DNA from 3 places in the Pseudoalteromonas apostichopi genome. Region 3 is predicted to be linked to each of the others. Evidence: predicted binding sites of a transcription regulator. Region 3 holds the regulator's gene; each other region holds the start of a gene.
What was found. The regulator sigma-54, encoded in region 3, starts transcription at its own class of promoters, with help from an activator protein. The targets are predictions, from matches to a motif close to GTTGGCACGNNNNTNGNNT.
Positions count from the first base shown of each region.

Region 1 (5,641 bases), 190 kb from region 3:
ATATTGGTCACATCAGGAGACATATCAGCCAGCTGATCATTAATTTGCTTGGTAAATCCTTGCATTACTGCCACTACGGTCACAACCGCTGCAACACCAATGATAATACCTAAGCAGGTAAGGGCACTACGCATCGCGTTTGCTTTAATTGCCATGAGTGCGGCTTTAGTGCCTTCCATAACAGCGATAGCAGATTTAAACATGTTGCCTTGCTCCTTCGCCTTTACGGGTATCACTGACAACCTTGCCATCAACTAAACGAATAACACGCTGGCAGTGATCAGCAATATCTTGTTCGTGAGTAACCAAAATAATGGTGTGCCCTTCGTTATGAAGCTCATCAAACAGTGCCATGATCTCAGTGGTGGTTTTACTATCTAAGTTACCTGTAGGCTCATCACCAAGTAAAATATGTGGTTTAGTAACAAGTGCACGAGCAATCGCGACACGTTGACGTTGCCCACCAGAAAGCTGGCTCGAAAGGTGATTTACCTTATCGCCAAGACCAACCCGCTGTAATGATTCGAGCGCTTGCTGCTTTCGCTCTTTGGCAGAGATAAATCGATACACAAGTGGCTGCATAACATTTTCAAGAGCTGATGCTCGCGGTAACAAATTGAAACTTTGAAAAATAAAGCCAACACTTTCATTACGCTGATGAGCAAGCTCAGTTTCGGTCATTCGCTTTACCAGCTTATCTTTTAAATAGTAGTCACCACTTGTAGGGGTATCTAAACAGCCAAGCAAGTTCATCAGGGTTGATTTACCTGAACCCGAAGGGCCAATAATGGCAACATACTCATTTTGAGCAATTTCAATATTGATATCATCAAGGGCTTTGAAAACTTGTTCGCCCATTTTATATTGCTTATTGATATTACTAAGTTTTATCACCGCCGACATTAGCTAGCACCTTTTTCAGGGCTGTTTTTAACGGCTACCGTATCACCCTCTTTTAGTGAGCTGAGAGGTCTAGCTGGGCCGATAACAATACGATCTCCCTTTGCAACACCGCTGGTTAGTGCTTGTTCGATATCTGAAGAAATGCCTACCGTTACAGTTGTTTTAGTTACTGTATTATCTGCGTTAAGCTTCCAAACAAAGTAGCTATCATCCTCTTTTTGAATTGCTTCAATGGGGAGTTTTAAGCCATTTTCGGCAATACTTGTCGCAATTTCAGCACGGCAACTCATACCGGCATATAGTTGGCGGTCAGTGGCATCAAGTAGTACTTTGACTTTAAATGATAACCCTTGTGAACCGGCTTGGTTTTTTGCTGAAGTACCAATGTTTATTACTTTGCCAGTAAAAGGTTGGTTTGGGTAAGCGGCGGCATATATATCTGCATGTTGGTCTAGTTTTATACCAGCAATATCGGTTTCGTCCACGCGAAGTTCGGCTAAAATAGCGCTTGGATCTGCTACTAGCATCAGATCTGAGCCAATAATGTTGGTTGTTCCGGCAATTACGGTTTCACCTTCTTTAATATTTACCGATGCAAGTAGCCCACTCATTGGTGCGCGAAATACACTTTTATTTAAACGGTCTTCAGCAATGAGTAATGACGCTTGGGCTTGGTTGTAAGCTTCACGTTTTGCTTCAATATCTATTTTCGCTAAATCGCGGGCATTTTGTAGGTTTTCATACACTTCTTGGCCAGCGAGGCCAACTTCATAAAGCTCTTTTTGGCGGCTTAGCTGGCGTTCGATATTTTTCAGTCGGGTTTCGCTGTGCTTAATATCAATTTCAGTAGCGCGAAGCACGGCTTTGTTGCGTGCAACTTCAGATTCAAACGCTGTAGTATCTAGACGCATAAGAATATCGCCCTCAGTGACACTTTCTCCTTCTTCGACAAACACTTTCGCTACGCGGCCAGTCACTTCAGAGCGCAGCTGCACTTGGGTGTTAAAGACTAGGTTGCCAGAGGCTAAAATTGAATCGGCAATATTGCCTTGTGCAACTTCTGCAATATGCATTTCTGGTGCATCTTTATTGCCTGTGACTTGCTTTGATACTAGTAATGCGACAAATGCTGTAACAGCGAGGCCAATAATAATGGCTTTTTTCATGTTACTTCCTTGGTAGTTAAGAGCGGCATATCGCCGCTCAAAGCAGAATTAAACGAGAGCGATTACAGTCCAAATACCGTAAATAACAATACTTGGTAGAGCTGCAAACAGTAGCGCTTTATTGAAAGTGAAATTAGTCCAGCACTTCAAACCGATAGCTGCGATGAAAATGCTCCAAATAGAAAAGATATTTAGGCTCTCCAATAAGGTGTAGAATGGATGGCCAATTTCTAAACCAATTAAAAGTTGGTTAATCGAAGGGTAGTTCATTAGCGTTTGTGAAATTTGGTTAGTGCTTGCTGTAAGCACTAAGATTAAAAAGCCTAAGTAATAAATAACCAAAGGCATCATGGCCCACATGCCAAAGCCATACCACGCACCATAGCCATAGTTAGCTTCTGGATCTTGTTTCGATACAAATAGGTAGTAACCTGCCATTAGAGCATTAATAACAGCTAAACCAATAATGCCACCAAACATAGCAAACCAAACTTGCATATCTATGGTTTGCTCCATGCTTTGGCGAATCATTTTTTGCTCAGCAATAGTGGCATCAACACTGGCGGCTGCCACTTGTTGATCGATTAAAAATTGCGGGTCAGCTTTATTATAAAAAGCAAACATGCTGGCGGCGAGAATGCCGGCAAGTAAAATAAAGGCAACAAAAGACCAACCTTTTGCTTCTTTTAAACCATTAAAGGCTTTACTCGGGCTGATAAAAATATCAACCAATGCGGTCATTACATTTGATGATTTCATTTTTTATTCCTTGTTTTATAACATTTGTTTTTAGGTACTAAAATATCCTGTTTAGTAACAAATTAGCAATTTGTTTTGTAACTGTATGTTAACAGCTGTGATTAGTAAATCTGTGATATGGTTAAAGGATTAATTTGAATCGAACTTATTAGGAAAAGTAGGTCGTTATGGTGAATAGCAATGGTCGTTGTATTGATGAGTTGGTATTAGGGTTCTGGCGCTTGTTAGATTGGCAGGTAACGCCCCAGCAATGCTTAAGTTTTTTAGAAAATGCAATCGATATGGGAGTTTCACATACCGATCATGCTGACATCTACGGTGAATACGGTTGTGAAGCTGAATTTGGTAAAGCACTTAAACTAAAACCAAGTATTCGTGATGAAATCAAAATAATTACTAAATGTGGTATCAAGCCTGCGTTTGCAAGCCTAGGATTACAAGGCAAAGCAAACCACTATGATTCAAGTGCCGCGCATATTATTGCCTCAGCACAGCAGTCACTAAAAAACTTCAACACTGATCGTTTAGATGTATTACTTATTCATCGCCCTGATTACTTGATGAATGCCGATGAAATGGCAGAAGCATTTAATACGCTCAAAGCGAATGGTGATGTTATTGATTTTGGTGTATCTAACTTTACGCCATCGCAACTGAGCTTGTTACAGTCGCGTTTAGACTTTGAACTAGTGACCAATCAAATCGAGTTTTCACCCTACGAAATGAAAGCCCTTGATGATGGTAGCTTAGATCAATGCCAGTTGCTTGATATTAAACCTATGCTTTGGTCACCATTGGCAGGGGGGCGTTTATTCTCAAGCGATGATGAAAAAGCAGTGCGTTTACGTGCCGTGTTAGAGCAGGTTGGTGCTGAAATTGGCGCCACAGCAATTGATCAAGTTGTTTATGCTTGGTTGTTAATGCACCCGAGTGCACCGTCTGTGGTACTTGGTACGGGTAACATTGAACGTGTTAAATCAGCGGTTGAAGCTAAGCAGCTCTCTATGAGCCGTGAACAATGGTATCGCATTTGGCAAGGCTCAACTGGTCATAGTGTGCCTTAACGAATAGCCCTAAACGAGAAAAGGGCCTTACGGCCCTTCGTGTTGCAGCAAGTAACACATTCTTTATAAAGTGAAGTCAACCGCGTAAGCGACGTACACTTTTACATCTGAACCATCGATGTCATTGTCTGAAAGACCGAAAGTAAAGCCGTCTTTCGACACTGAAACGCCGTAGTCGATGATGTCATCATCACCAATGAAATCCCCTGAGTAATGACCTAAATGAAGGGCCATTTCTGCACCGGTACTGCCAACTGGGAAGCTGTAGTCAGCATTTAAATAAAGTGAATCACCAAAGTCTGTACCGTCACCGCTAGCTGCTGATGTTGCTAGTACTGCTGCACCAAAGGTGAAGCTACCCATGCTAATGCTACCGTAGATTTCTGAGAAATCTGCATCTGTGTAAGATGCTGCATCTGGGTATGCATAATAAATGTAGCCAACATCGTAGCTAAAGGTTTCATTGATTTCACCGCCAAAACCAGCATAAAGGTCTAGCTCGTACGTCATGTCGTCAGCCCAGCTAGCATTCGATACCCAAGTACCCGCATAAAAGCCAGATTCACTTGCGTAGTCGATACCACCTTGGATTGCAGCATCACCGCCAGTTTGCTCTTGACCACGCCATAAGTAATTTGACGTTGCCGCAGCGTTTGCTGTGACTTCTGCATAACTATATGTCGAGCTCAAAGTTAATAGCGCAAGAGCGCTTGCTGCGACCGTTTTTTTTAGTTTTAGCATGTTTCTGTATCCTGTTGTTATGTTGATTTTGTCCCATTTCAGATTGCAGTCTGGTTATTATTCGAGGACATTTATTATGTGTTGTCTGGATACGATGTTGCACTGGTTGTGCCAAGTTCATTTTGAATGGGCTATTTTATGCTTAAATGCTTTAAAAACAGACTTCTAAGATGGCTTAATTGAAAAAATAGTGGATATTTGAATTGTTCATGCGCACTTGTGTGGTGCAAAAAATAACCCGGTTGCACAATTGCGAAGCACCCGGGTTTCTCTTATTTGAGAGTGACTTAGCCGAAAATCGCTCGCATCAGACTAATAGTCTCTTCAACACTTCGGCCTTTTTCAACTTCACTGATGATTGAATCGCGCTTTGCTTTGATATGTTCAGGGATATCATCACTTGCTAATGCACGGTCTACCAGTATCTCAGCTGATTCTTTGCCACGGCGTACGGTCTTTTTACCTGCTGAGCTCGTGGTACTCTTAGGTTTGTTTAACAACTTAATATAGTTTGAGTTATCGGCGGTACTTTTATCTGCATAATAAAAGAAGCTAGGTAATAGGGCTTTAATTTCAACTAAAGATTGCTCAAGTTCATTTGCGGCGCTAGCCATTTTGAACCAAGGCATATTATGGATTGCTTCTACAATATCTTGCCAGTAGCGCTCAAAATCACGGTTATTTAATTTGGTAATACCTAGTGCCCCACAAAGGGCATCAAGTTTACTATTTACGATTGGTGTAAACACATCAGGTCGGCGCATCGCAAGTAAGCGAGTTGCAGGAGCAAGCGTTGGCTTTTCATCGCTACCATTAAATGCCATCAAGTATGCAACCATAAAGTGTTGATAATGCTCTTGGGTTATTTCGCCTTCAAGTGGAATGTGCGCTAAGGCTTCATCGAATGCACCAGGCAAATCACTCAACATTTGGTGAAAGCCTTTTGCGTTCTTCGTAGAAGCAAACCATTCAACATCGAAGTTATAGCTGCTTGGATCAAGCGACGCA
Region 1 is NZ_AP028065.1:1,985,785-1,991,425, forward strand. Features, by position in the region: gene QUE86_RS08865 (ABC transporter permease) at 1-203, opposite strand, end outside; gene QUE86_RS08870 (ABC transporter ATP-binding protein) at 196-903, opposite strand; gene QUE86_RS08875 (efflux RND transporter periplasmic adaptor subunit) at 903-2,069, opposite strand; gene QUE86_RS08880 (YIP1 family protein) at 2,118-2,828, opposite strand; gene QUE86_RS08885 (aldo/keto reductase) at 2,999-3,892, shown strand; gene QUE86_RS08890 (TorF family putative porin) at 3,956-4,633, opposite strand; gene QUE86_RS08895 (hypothetical protein) at 4,921-5,641, opposite strand, start outside.
Region 1: the regulator sigma-54 is predicted to act here: its motif matches at 4,731-4,749, upstream of QUE86_RS08890 (TorF family putative porin).

Region 2 (5,641 bases), 1.0 Mb from region 3:
TCTATTAATACGTCATTATCAATTAATACTGACTCGGTAAAATGTTCGCCACCATGTACGACCCTATGGCCCACGGCAACTAACTTATCCTCAAGACCTAAGTTTTTGACCAGGTAAACAAGTTTATTAATTGCTGCATCATGGGCTTGTCCTTTTGCAAGTTCAATAAGTTGTTTTTCACCATTATATTTATATTTTATTGAAGGCGTATCTGATCCAAGGCGTTCAGCTAATCCTGAAATAACTTCGTCAGAAGTGGTGGCATCTAAAATGGCAAATTTTAAACTCGAACTACCACAGTTTAGTACTAAAACGTGATGTGGTGAGCAAAGGTGCTTCGGCATAGCTAGGTCCTAAAAGTACGATATCAGTCAGTGTGTGTTAAGGCTTGATAATTAGAATTCTTTGCCAGTATAGTAAATAAGTATTTTGTTGCTACACTTAACAAAGCTAGGCTGTAATTACACTAAAGTCTAGTTGACTTAAGCCGATAACATTTTATCTCATTTAGACTTTAAACGTTAGTCTCATTGCCATTAATTTGGTATTAGAACTAGGACAGGTTTTGCAGGGATTGTATCCGGGAGTGTGTTACACTCGGTTGTGAAACGAGATGAAAACCCTAGGAGTGATGATGCAAAAAGGTGTCATGTCACAAGTGCAAACAGGTCGTCAGTACGCTAAAAAATGGCCGATGCGACAAGAGCTCGCTCCATTGTTTGCCGAATTTAGAGTGATCAAGGCCACTGATCTGGCAATTACTGTGATGCCAATTTTGGCAATGCTGACCGTATTCATGCAAGTTAATTACTTAGGCAGTGATTATTTTCCCCAAGCTATCACTATTGCGCTATTCTTTTTGTCACTTCCGCTGCAAGGTTTGTTGTGGTTAGGAAGACGTGCTCAAACCAGATTAGAACCAGCGATGCTAAGTTGGTATACAGAATTGCACAGTAAAATGAAGGCGCATGGTTATCAGTCACAATTAACGACTGAAAAACCACGCTATATAGATTTAGCTCAACTGTTAAAGGATATGTTCGAAAAAATGGATAAAGCCTTCACTAAAGAGCATTTTTAATCCCGAATAAACTGGCTCACATAAAACGATAACGTAATTTTTTGTGGGCCTTGCTGCTCTATCTGCTGCCAATGCTCTGGGCGAAACTTCCATGCAAACGGCGTCATCATAATTAAAAGTTTAATCTCATCGACAGATAACAACACCTGTTGCTCTAGTAAATTCGTCGACTCTTTGCTGAAACCCGCTGGTGGTTCTATCTCAGTATGTGGTTTAACATCGGAATAAATAAATGCTTTTAACTCTTTTAGGTGCCAAGGGCCAGGGCTTGCAACAATTAAGCTAGCTTGTGGTTTGGCAAGGCGGGCAAGTTCTTGTGCAAATAGTGGTGCAAACACACTAACAAGCACATCCGCTTTGGCATCTGCAAAAGGGGCTTGGCTAATTGAGGCAACGCTAAAATGCGCATTTTCATATCGCTTAGCAGCGTATTTTACCGCGGGTTTCGAAATATCGACACCATAGACATCGGCACTCGATTGCGTTGCTATTGCTTGAGTGTAAAAGCCTTCACCACAGCCTAAATCAATCACTGAAGTTGGTTCGAGTGATGTCACTAAATCTGCTAAAGCTTGCTGTAAAAACAAATAGTGCCCGGCACTTAAAAATGCGCGGCGAGCCTGCACCATTTCAAGGTTATCGCCCGGTTGTTTAGACTTTTTATTTTGCACGGGAAGTAAATTGACATAACCCTCTTTGGCGATATCAAAACTGTGATTGTTGTCACAACGGTAAGTTTTGTCGGTTAGAGTAAGTTCAAGTTTGCAAAGCGGGCAGTGATAGTGAAGACTCATGAGTCTAAATAGTCCTTATCATAAAAGGTTTTAACCCAGTGAGGGCGATACGTGATCATCAAGGTAATGGCCATGCCATTGAGCATTGCTTCAGGAAACCAAATTATGGCACAAAGAATCAGATAGTTTTCTGAAATTTCAATAAAACTGTAATCACCAAGCAAGTAATAAAACACACCACTGGTAAGTATTTTGATACAGGCAATAACAGCAGCGGTTAAAAACGCGCATAAAAAGATATAAATAAAAAAGTGCCTTGGCAGATAGCTATAGCAAAGCACAAAACACAAATAGCTTAACGTAACTGGTAAAAAAGCAGTAAACAATAAATGCACTGGCAGTATTGATACTGGCAGCTGAGCGACTAATACCAAGAGTAAACTTGCAAGAAGGCTTGCAAAAATGGCCAGTCGCCAACCTAAAATCAGGGTCACTGCAGTGACCCCTAAAATATGCAATTCGAGGCCTGGCAATATCCCCGCTTTAATACGCCACAGTACCGCAAGTACTAAAGCACAAGCGAGTACACCAACTTGTCTTATTGGTGTTGCCAATAATTGTGATGCGCTTTGTTTATCGAAACTCAGCCAAAGTATTAAAGCCACACAGCTCCACAAAGGGAGCTGCCATTGCATAGTGTCTATCATGCGTTAAAAGTTGACCAAATTGGGGCATGATCAGATGGCTTTTCGATACCACGTAATTCGTAATCGATGCCAGACTCAACACAACGTTTAGCAAGCGCTGGAGTTGCTAAGATCACATCAATACGTAAACCGCGGTTGTCATCAAAACCTTTTGAGCGGTAATCAAACCACGAATATTGCTCGGTTTTTTCTGGGTAAAGCTCTCGGAATGTATCTTTAAAGCCCCAGTTTAATAAAGTGCTTAGCCATTCACGCTCTTCTGGTTGGAACGAACACTTACCTGTTTTTAACCAGCGCTTACGGTTTGGTTCACCAATACCAATGTCGAGATCGGTCGGTGAAATATTAATGTCGCCCATCACGATAACATCTTGCTCAGGGGTGTGGTTATCTTCTAAATGGGTCATTAAATCTTTGTAGAACTGACGCTTATATGGGAACTTGGTTTCGTGGGCAATATTATCGCCTTGCGGGAAATAGCCATTCATCACTGTTAATTCACGGCCATTTTCTTGTGTCACAGTAACACTGATCATACGGCGCTGTGACTCGTCAGTATCGGTTGCAAAGCCTTTAACGACTGATTTTGGTTCTTGCTTACATAACATAGCCACGCCGTAGTGCGCTTTTTGACCGTGAAAATAAACGTGATAACCCATTTTTTGCACGTCTTCGAGAGGGAAGGCCTCATCATGCACTTTGATTTCTTGTAAGCCAATAATATCTGGTTGATGTTTATCAATTACGGCTTGCAACTGGTGTAAACGGGCGCGCAGGCCGTTAATGTTAAATGAGATTACCTTCATGGTGCACCTATTATTTTTGTTTCAGTGTTTAGCGCAATTCTATCATCAAACTAGGGCTTATTCATGAGCTAATTACGAAAATCAAATTGGGTAAATGTTGATCAATTGCTGCTTAATTTAAAAACATTGTTAACTCACTATTAATTATTAAATTAAATAAATAATTCAGTTGATCTACTTATTTTTGTTTATATAATGCGCGCAAACCATCCGTTCATATTATGTACTATTTAAAGGTAAACCATGAAAAAACAATTAGTGATGCTTTCTCTTGCATGTATCTCATTTGGCTCATTAGCAAGCAACCCGCACTACTTTTCAGCTGATAACCGTATTGAATCAAAGTTATGTAGCTTAAGTGCGAACGAAGGGTTTACCGCTGCACGTAAAGAAGCAGCAAAGCATGGCATTTCAATGTCGCGTTTTTCAAAAAGCATTTTATGCAACGGTAATGACATCCGTGACATTGCTAAAAAAGCACAATCACAAAATTCAGCATCAAAAGCAGCAGTTGAAGTGTTTGCTAAAAATGAGCAAAAAGAAACTCAACTTTGTATCACAGCACTTAAAAAAGGTTTAACACCTGTGCGTGAAAAAATTGGTAACTTAAACACCTTAAAATGTAATGGCGAAGCTGTAACAGACTTCGTTAAGCGTTACCAAAACGCAGCTATCTAATAGCGATATTATGGCTATATGGAAAGCGCTCTTATGAGCGCTTTTTTTATGAAAAAATTACAGCAAGCTATGAAAAGCTTGCTAAATCATAGGCTTAACCTTAGCTTAACTATTTTGTAAGTGCTTGATTTTAGTCAGTAAGACATTTTGGCATTCAACTTGTAATAGTCAAAGTGAATCTAATCGACTACAAGGAAATGTCTTATGAACAAGTTAACTCTAGCATCAACAATTTTGGCAGCATTAAGCCTATCAGCATGTTCTGCAAGTAACTCTTTATCAAAAATCGACAGTGATTTTGGTAGCCTAGATAATGACAATGACGGTTATATCTCTAAAGTAGAAGCTGATGACGATGCAATTTGGGATCATTTTTCAAATATCGATACCAACATGGATGAGCAAATTAGCCGCACTGAATTTAATACTTATATGCAGTTAAATACAGGTAAAGTGGCAACTGATAGCGAGGTGTCTGAATCAGCATTTAAAGCAGAAATCGCTAGATTTGACCGCATCGAAAATGACTTTAAATCGTTAGATAACGATAAAAATGGTTATGTATCAATCGAAGAAGCAGATGACGACGACATCGCAAATCATTTTGGCTATATGGATAGCAACAAAGATAAGCGTGTAAGTCGTACTGAATTTATCAACTACATTAGCAAATATGGCAGCGATGTTGCCGAAGATGATGCCCTTGAAATGGTTAAAAACAGCTAATTTCATTATTCATTTTTGAAATATCCCCCAAAGCCAGTGTTTTACACTGGCTTTTTTATAATAATTTTTCCAACCTTGGCTGACTTCTGTCATAATAGAGCGTTAGTGATTTAAAATGACCTTTAGTAACGATGGCCACAAAACGTATCAGTGATGAACAGTTAGTCGAAATCATAGAAGCTGCGATTTTTGTTGCTGGAAAACCCGTGTCTAAACGGCATTTAAAAGAAACAGTATTAGCTGATTTAAGCGTATCTATGCCACGCATTAATAATGCAATTGAACAGATTCAAACGCATTATCAAACCAGAGGTATCAAGCTTGTTGCAGTAGGTAGCGGTTATAGATTTCAGGCCTGTGCGAGTTTAGCACCTTGGCTGGCAAACTTATGGCAAGAGCGCGCACCTAAATACTCAAGAGCACTATTAGAAACTTTATCCTTGATTGCCTACAGGCAACCTATTACCCGTGGTGAAATTGAACAAGTACGGGGAGTAACCGTTGGCTCAGGGATTATTAAAACCTTATTAGAAAGAGAGTGGGTAAGGGTTGTGGGCCACAAAGAAGTGCCAGGTCGCCCTGCTTTGTATGCAACAACATCCGCTTTCTTAGACTATTTTTCATTAGCTGGTTTAGATGAATTACCACCATTACCTGAACTTCAGGAGAGTAAAATCAACCAGCTATTGAGCGATCCTTCTGTGAGAGAACTATCTGAATGAGTAATTTAGAAACTGAAAAGTTACAAAAAGTATTAGCCCGTGCAGGCGTGGGTTCACGTCGTGAAATGGAAAAATACATCGATGCCAACCGCGTGAGCGTGAATGGTAAAGTGGCGCGTTTAGGCGACCGTGTAGAAACAACCGATGTGATTCGTGTTGACGGTCACGTGGTAAAAATTGAAGACAA
Region 2 is NZ_AP028065.1:3,217,885-3,223,525, forward strand. Features, by position in the region: gene QUE86_RS14530 (acetate kinase) at 1-344, opposite strand, end outside; gene yfbV (terminus macrodomain insulation protein YfbV) at 635-1,081, shown strand; gene QUE86_RS14540 (putative RNA methyltransferase) at 1,078-1,875, opposite strand; gene QUE86_RS14545 (energy-coupling factor ABC transporter permease) at 1,872-2,522, opposite strand; gene xthA (exodeoxyribonuclease III) at 2,519-3,328, opposite strand; gene QUE86_RS14555 (exonuclease III) at 3,572-4,006, shown strand; gene QUE86_RS14560 (EF-hand domain-containing protein) at 4,211-4,732, shown strand; gene scpB (SMC-Scp complex subunit ScpB) at 4,864-5,454, shown strand; gene rluB (23S rRNA pseudouridine(2605) synthase RluB) at 5,451-5,641, shown strand, end outside.
Region 2: the regulator sigma-54 is predicted to act here: its motif matches at 4,153-4,171, upstream of QUE86_RS14560 (EF-hand domain-containing protein).

Region 3 (5,641 bases):
AGTCACCATCTGGTACGATGAGTGCTACGAAAATGTCAACAGGGCGATTATCAATTGCATCAAAATTGATTGGGGATTCACTCACTATGACAAACGCCTGAGGTTCATCGGCGCCACTCATTCGGCCATGTGGAATAGCAATACCTCGGCCAATACCGGTGCTACCTAGCTTCTCTCGGTTGAGTAAAGCATTTAGGATATCTTGTTGAGATAAATGAGGAAGCTGCTGGTGAGCCAGTTCGCTGATATATTCAAGAATTCTTTTTTTGCTATTAAAAAGGACCGCAGCTTTGCTGCAGTCCTGATTAGTAAGTGAACTTAGTTTCATAATTTAATGTCGAGCTAATTTCTCTTTGTGTTTAATGACTTGGCGATCAAGCTTATCGATCAACGAGTCAATGGCTGCGTACATATCTTGATGTTCTGTAGAAGCGAACAATTCGCCTCCGTTTACATGTAAAGTTGCTTCTGCTTTTTGGCTTAATTTTTCTACATCTAGAATGACATGAACATTATTAATATGGTCAAAATGCCTTTCTAGTTTCGCAAACTTGGTGTTTACATAGTCTCTTAATGAATCAGTGATTTCTACATGACGACCAGTTAAATTTAGTTGCATAAGCATTTTTCCTTCTATGTAAAACGTCTAAATCAAACTCTTACGCTGATTAGACGGAGGTATTGCTAGAGACTCACGATATTTTGCAATTGTACGTCTAGCTACTTTAATTCCTTGCTCAGCCAATATATCTGCAATTTTGCTATCACTCAATGGTTTAGCCGAGTTTTCTGCAGCGACTAACTTCTTGATTAAAGCGCGTATTGCTGTTGAAGAACACTCACCACCATTTTCAGTGCTGACATGGCTTGAGAAGAAATATTTCAACTCAAAAATACCCCTAGGGGTATGCATATATTTTTGCGTTGTTACTCGTGAAATCGTCGATTCATGCATTTCGACCATTTCAGCAACATCATTTAGCACCATCGGCTTCATTGCTTCTGGGCCATGCTCAAAGAAAGCTTGTTGTTGTTGAACGATACAGTTGGTCACTTTTAATAGTGTATCGTTACGGCTTTCTAAGCTCTTAATAAACCACTTTGCTTCTTGTAAGTGAGAGCGAATAAATTGGCTGTCGCTACTTGATTTAACAGAGCGAGACATAGCCGCATATTGGCTGTTCACTCTAATCTTTGGCATACTATCTGGGTTTAACTCAACCACCCAGCGACCTTTTACTTTTTTCACTGATACATCAGGTATGACGTACTCAGACTCTTCGCGTACTATGCTATCCGCAGGCTTAGGGTTTAAGCTGTGAATTAGCGTCATTACTTCTTTAAGCTCATTTTCTTTAAGCTTAGTCTTTTTCATCAAAGTTCGATAGTCGCGACTCGCTAATAATTCGATATGCTCAGATAAAACCATTTTAGTTTCAGCTAAATATGGCGTGTTTGCATCGAATTGGCGAAGTTGAATACACAGGCATTCCTGTAAACTACGCGCCCCAATACCGACAGGATCAAACAATTGAATTCTCTTTAGGACCGCTTCGACTTCATCAAGTTCGATTTCTTCTTCATCACTATTTTGATTAAAGCTCTCGACGATATCTTCACAGCTTACCGTTAAAATACCAGAGTCATCGATAGCCTCAACAATTGCCACAGCAATCGCTTCATCAGTCGGACTAAAGGGAGTGAGCTGTAATTGCCACATAAGGTATTCGTGAAGGGTTTCGGTCGATGCACCTTGATAAATAGATTCATCTTCTGGCATTGGCCCTGATGATGTTGATGGAGCGGCACTCATGTACTCATCCCATGTAACATCCATGGCTAAATCGTCACTTACAGTGTCTTTATTTAGAGCATCACTGCTTTCTTGTTCATATTCGCTAGGTGCTTCGTCTGCAGAAGCGCTGACTTGCACATCGTCAGATTCAGCTTTTTGCTCATTTTTGCCGATGCTTTCTTCGTTGTAATCCGCTTCTTCCACTTCAAGTAAAGGGTTACTATCTAGCGCCTCTTGAATTTCTTGTTGGAGATCCAATGTACTGAGCTGCAACAAACGAATAGCTTGTTGCAGTTGTGGAGTCATTGTAAGTTGCTGGCCCATGCGCAGCTGTAATGATTGCCTCATGTATCCCTAACAATCCTTTTTTTAAGTTATCGATAACTGTGCAAAGACAGTTAAGTTATTATCGATTTATTGTCATTGTTATAAGTCTAGCAGATGCTCTAGTCGGTGGCGTAATGGTTACAGCCTAAATTGCTCGCCTAGATAAACATCGCGTACAGTTTGGTCAGCTAATACGTGCTCAGGTGTGCCTGATGCAATTAGCTCCCCATGAGAAACAATGTAGGCTTTTTCACAAACATCAAGGGTTTCTCGAACATTATGGTCAGTAATTAGTACACCAATACCACGATTTTTTAGGTGCTCAATAATTTTCTTTATATCTAACACTGAAATTGGATCAACACCAGCAAAAGGCTCATCTAAAAGGATAAATTTAGGATTAGCGGCTAATGCGCGAGCAATTTCAACGCGGCGACGTTCACCACCAGATAGCGCCATACCTTGACTATCACGGATGTGTTGGATGCTAAATTCATCTAATAAGCTATTTAGAGTTTCTTCCCGCGTGGTTTTATTTAGATCTTTACGAGTCTCTAAAATAGCCATCAAGTTTTGGTAAACTGTTAACTTTCGAAAAATCGAAGATTCTTGCGGTAGATAACCAATACCCAACCTCGCACGGCTGTGCATTGGCAAAAGGGTAATATCGTTATCATCGATGCTAATTTTACCTTTGTCGCTCGGAACTAGGCCTACAATCATGTAAAAAGTCGTGGTTTTACCAGCACCATTTGGGCCAAGCAAGCCAACAATACTGCCAGCTTCAACTTCCAGACCGACATTTTTAACCACTTGGCGGCCTTTGTAGCTCTTAGCTAAAAGCTCTGCTTTTAATGTGCTCATGGTTGGCCTTTATTGTCTTTTTTATTTTCAACAGGTACTAAAATAGTGTGTACACGATCTGATGAGTTTTCGTCTTTTTCAGCACTGATAAGCTGCTGAGCCATATCATAGGTAATGCTTTTCGCTGTTACTTTTTGACCAGCTTGGGTAACTTCAGCTTCACCGTTTAAGGTTAAGAAGCGTTTCGCAACATCATAACGAACTTCTTCAGCACTGGCGCTCATTACGGAACCATCCGTTTGTTTTTCTTCGAAGTAAGCTGGTTTGCCTGTTGCAATAATTAGCTCTACTGTACCTTCGGTATCACCGCCGTGTGCTTCAAGACGTTCTGCTGTAATACGACGATTACCATGCACGATCTCTACGTTACCTTCAAATATGCCAACGCCATCTTTTAGTTTACCAACTTGGCGATCTGAGCTAATGCTAATTTGTGCGCCAGTTTGCTCGGCAGCGGTGCCGGAAAACGCAATCAATAAGCTTGGGATCAGGAGTAATTTCTTCAGTTTATTGGTCATAGTATATGGTTCGTGTATGGTTAGTTAACTCAACAATTTCGGTTTTTAAATCGGCTTTTAAGCCTTTACCGGTAATCTTTAAATTCGGTCCTGTTAGTGTTACAGGTTGCTTTGAAAACATGGTCATTTTATTAATGTCGACATTAATGTTTTCTGCTTTTATATCTTCGATCATACCGTTATGGGTTAAGTTTTTAGCAACTACATCCCCTTCAAAAATCAGCTGATCATTTTCGTATAAAGTGGCTTCTTTGGCTTTTACTTGCCAAACCTGCTGGTCGCCATAAATAGTAAATACAGGTTGCTCAAAAAAGGTAAACCCTAATTGTTGATACAACTCCATTTTAGCCGCAGCTACTTTATGACTGATTTTTCCTTGCTCGTCATAAGCAGTTTGCTTTAACGCCACCGCAGTGTAATCAGGCGTTGCAATGATCTCGTCTTCACTAGTTATTGTGTCTGCTGATTGATTAAAGTACGGATACCACAACCACACCATGCAACAAACAAAAACAACACTCAGTAAAATACGGGCTATATTCATGCGCTGGTTCCATCGCTAGTTAACGGCTTACCGTTTTCTAACATCAGTAAATCAGTTAATTCACGCACGGCTCCAAAGCCACCTGGTAATAATGTGGTGTAATGAGCCAGCTTTTTAATTAGTGGGTGTGCGTCGTTAACAGCAACAGCAAACCCTACTTTTTCCATTACTGGTAAGTCTGGACCATCATCACCAATATAGGCAATTTGCTCATCAGTTAGCCCCAGTTTATCCTTTAACTCTTGATAAGCAATTAGCTTATCTTCTTGTCCCTGATAAATGTGCTGAACTGTTAGGCTAGTCATTCGCTGCTGAACTATTTGTGAATGGCGGCCAGTAATGACTGCCACTTCAAAACCACTATTTATGAGCGCTTTAATACCAAAGCCATCTTTTGTATTGAATGCTTTAAGTTCTTCGCCATCATTGCCTAAATAAATTCGGCCATCAGAAAAAACACCATCAATATCGCAGATTAGCAATTTTACTTTTTGTGCGCGCTGACTCACATCAGGGCTAAGAGGCTGGTAAAGCTCGGCGAATGTCATTGCTTAAAGAACTCCTGCTTTTAATAGGTCTTGCATATTAAGGGCACCAATAGGCGTATTACTATGATCTACCACAATTAAACCATTGATACGTTTACGTTCCATAATGTTCAATGCCTCAGCTGCAAGCATGTCAGGGCGCGCAGTAGTACATGAACGAGTCATCACTTGACTAATAGCAGTACTATGGATATCAATGCGCTGCTCTAAAATACGGCGTAAATCACCATCGGTGAATAATCCGGCTAACTTTTTGTCTGCACCTATTACCGCAGTCATACCAAGGCCCTTGGCTGACATTTCAATTAACGCATCTTTAATGCTTTGCGTTTCGTTAACGATTGGGGTGGCATCGCCTGCGTGCATAACATCATCTAATGTTAGTAATAAACGTTTACCTAGACTGCCACCAGGATGCGAAAGTGCAAAATCGTCAGCTGTAAAACCACGCGTTTCAAGTAACGCAACGGCTATTGCATCGCCCATAACTAATGTTGCTGTTGTACTAGCAGTTGGTGCTAGGCCTAACGGGCATGCTTCTTTACTTACTTTAATGCAAACATGGACATCAGATAGCTTTGCCATGGTTGAATCTGGATTGCCTGTTAGTGAAATCATCTTTGCGCCAATGCGCTTAATAACAGGAATTATGCTTAGTACTTCGCTGGTCTCACCAGAGTTAGAAATACACATCACTACATCATCATGAGTGATCATGCCTAAATCACCGTGGCTTGCTTCACCAGGGTGAACAAAAAATGCGGGTGTACCAGTACTTGCAAGGGTCGCCGCAATTTTATTACCAACGTGGCCTGACTTGCCCATACCGATAACAATGATACGGCCTGTACACTGGAACATTAATTGACAAGCCTTATCGAAATCTTGATTTATATATTGCTCAATTTCTTGTAAGGCTTGTGCTTCAATTTCGAGTACGCGCTTACCTTGCGCGATAAAGCTTTGTTGTGTCATTGATTATCCTATTTGGCTAAAAATATAGCCCTGATATGCAATAAATGCGACTAACAAGAAGCCACCTTCT
Region 3 is NZ_AP028065.1:2,172,456-2,178,096, forward strand. Features, by position in the region: gene ptsN (PTS IIA-like nitrogen regulatory protein PtsN) at 1-328, opposite strand, end outside; gene hpf (ribosome hibernation promoting factor) at 332-619, opposite strand; gene QUE86_RS09770 (RNA polymerase factor sigma-54) at 647-2,143, opposite strand; gene lptB (LPS export ABC transporter ATP-binding protein) at 2,261-2,986, opposite strand; gene lptA (lipopolysaccharide transport periplasmic protein LptA) at 2,983-3,504, opposite strand; gene lptC (LPS export ABC transporter periplasmic protein LptC) at 3,494-4,048, opposite strand; gene kdsC (3-deoxy-manno-octulosonate-8-phosphatase KdsC) at 4,045-4,596, opposite strand; gene QUE86_RS09795 (KpsF/GutQ family sugar-phosphate isomerase) at 4,600-5,571, opposite strand; gene QUE86_RS09800 (calcium/sodium antiporter) at 5,575-5,641, opposite strand, start outside.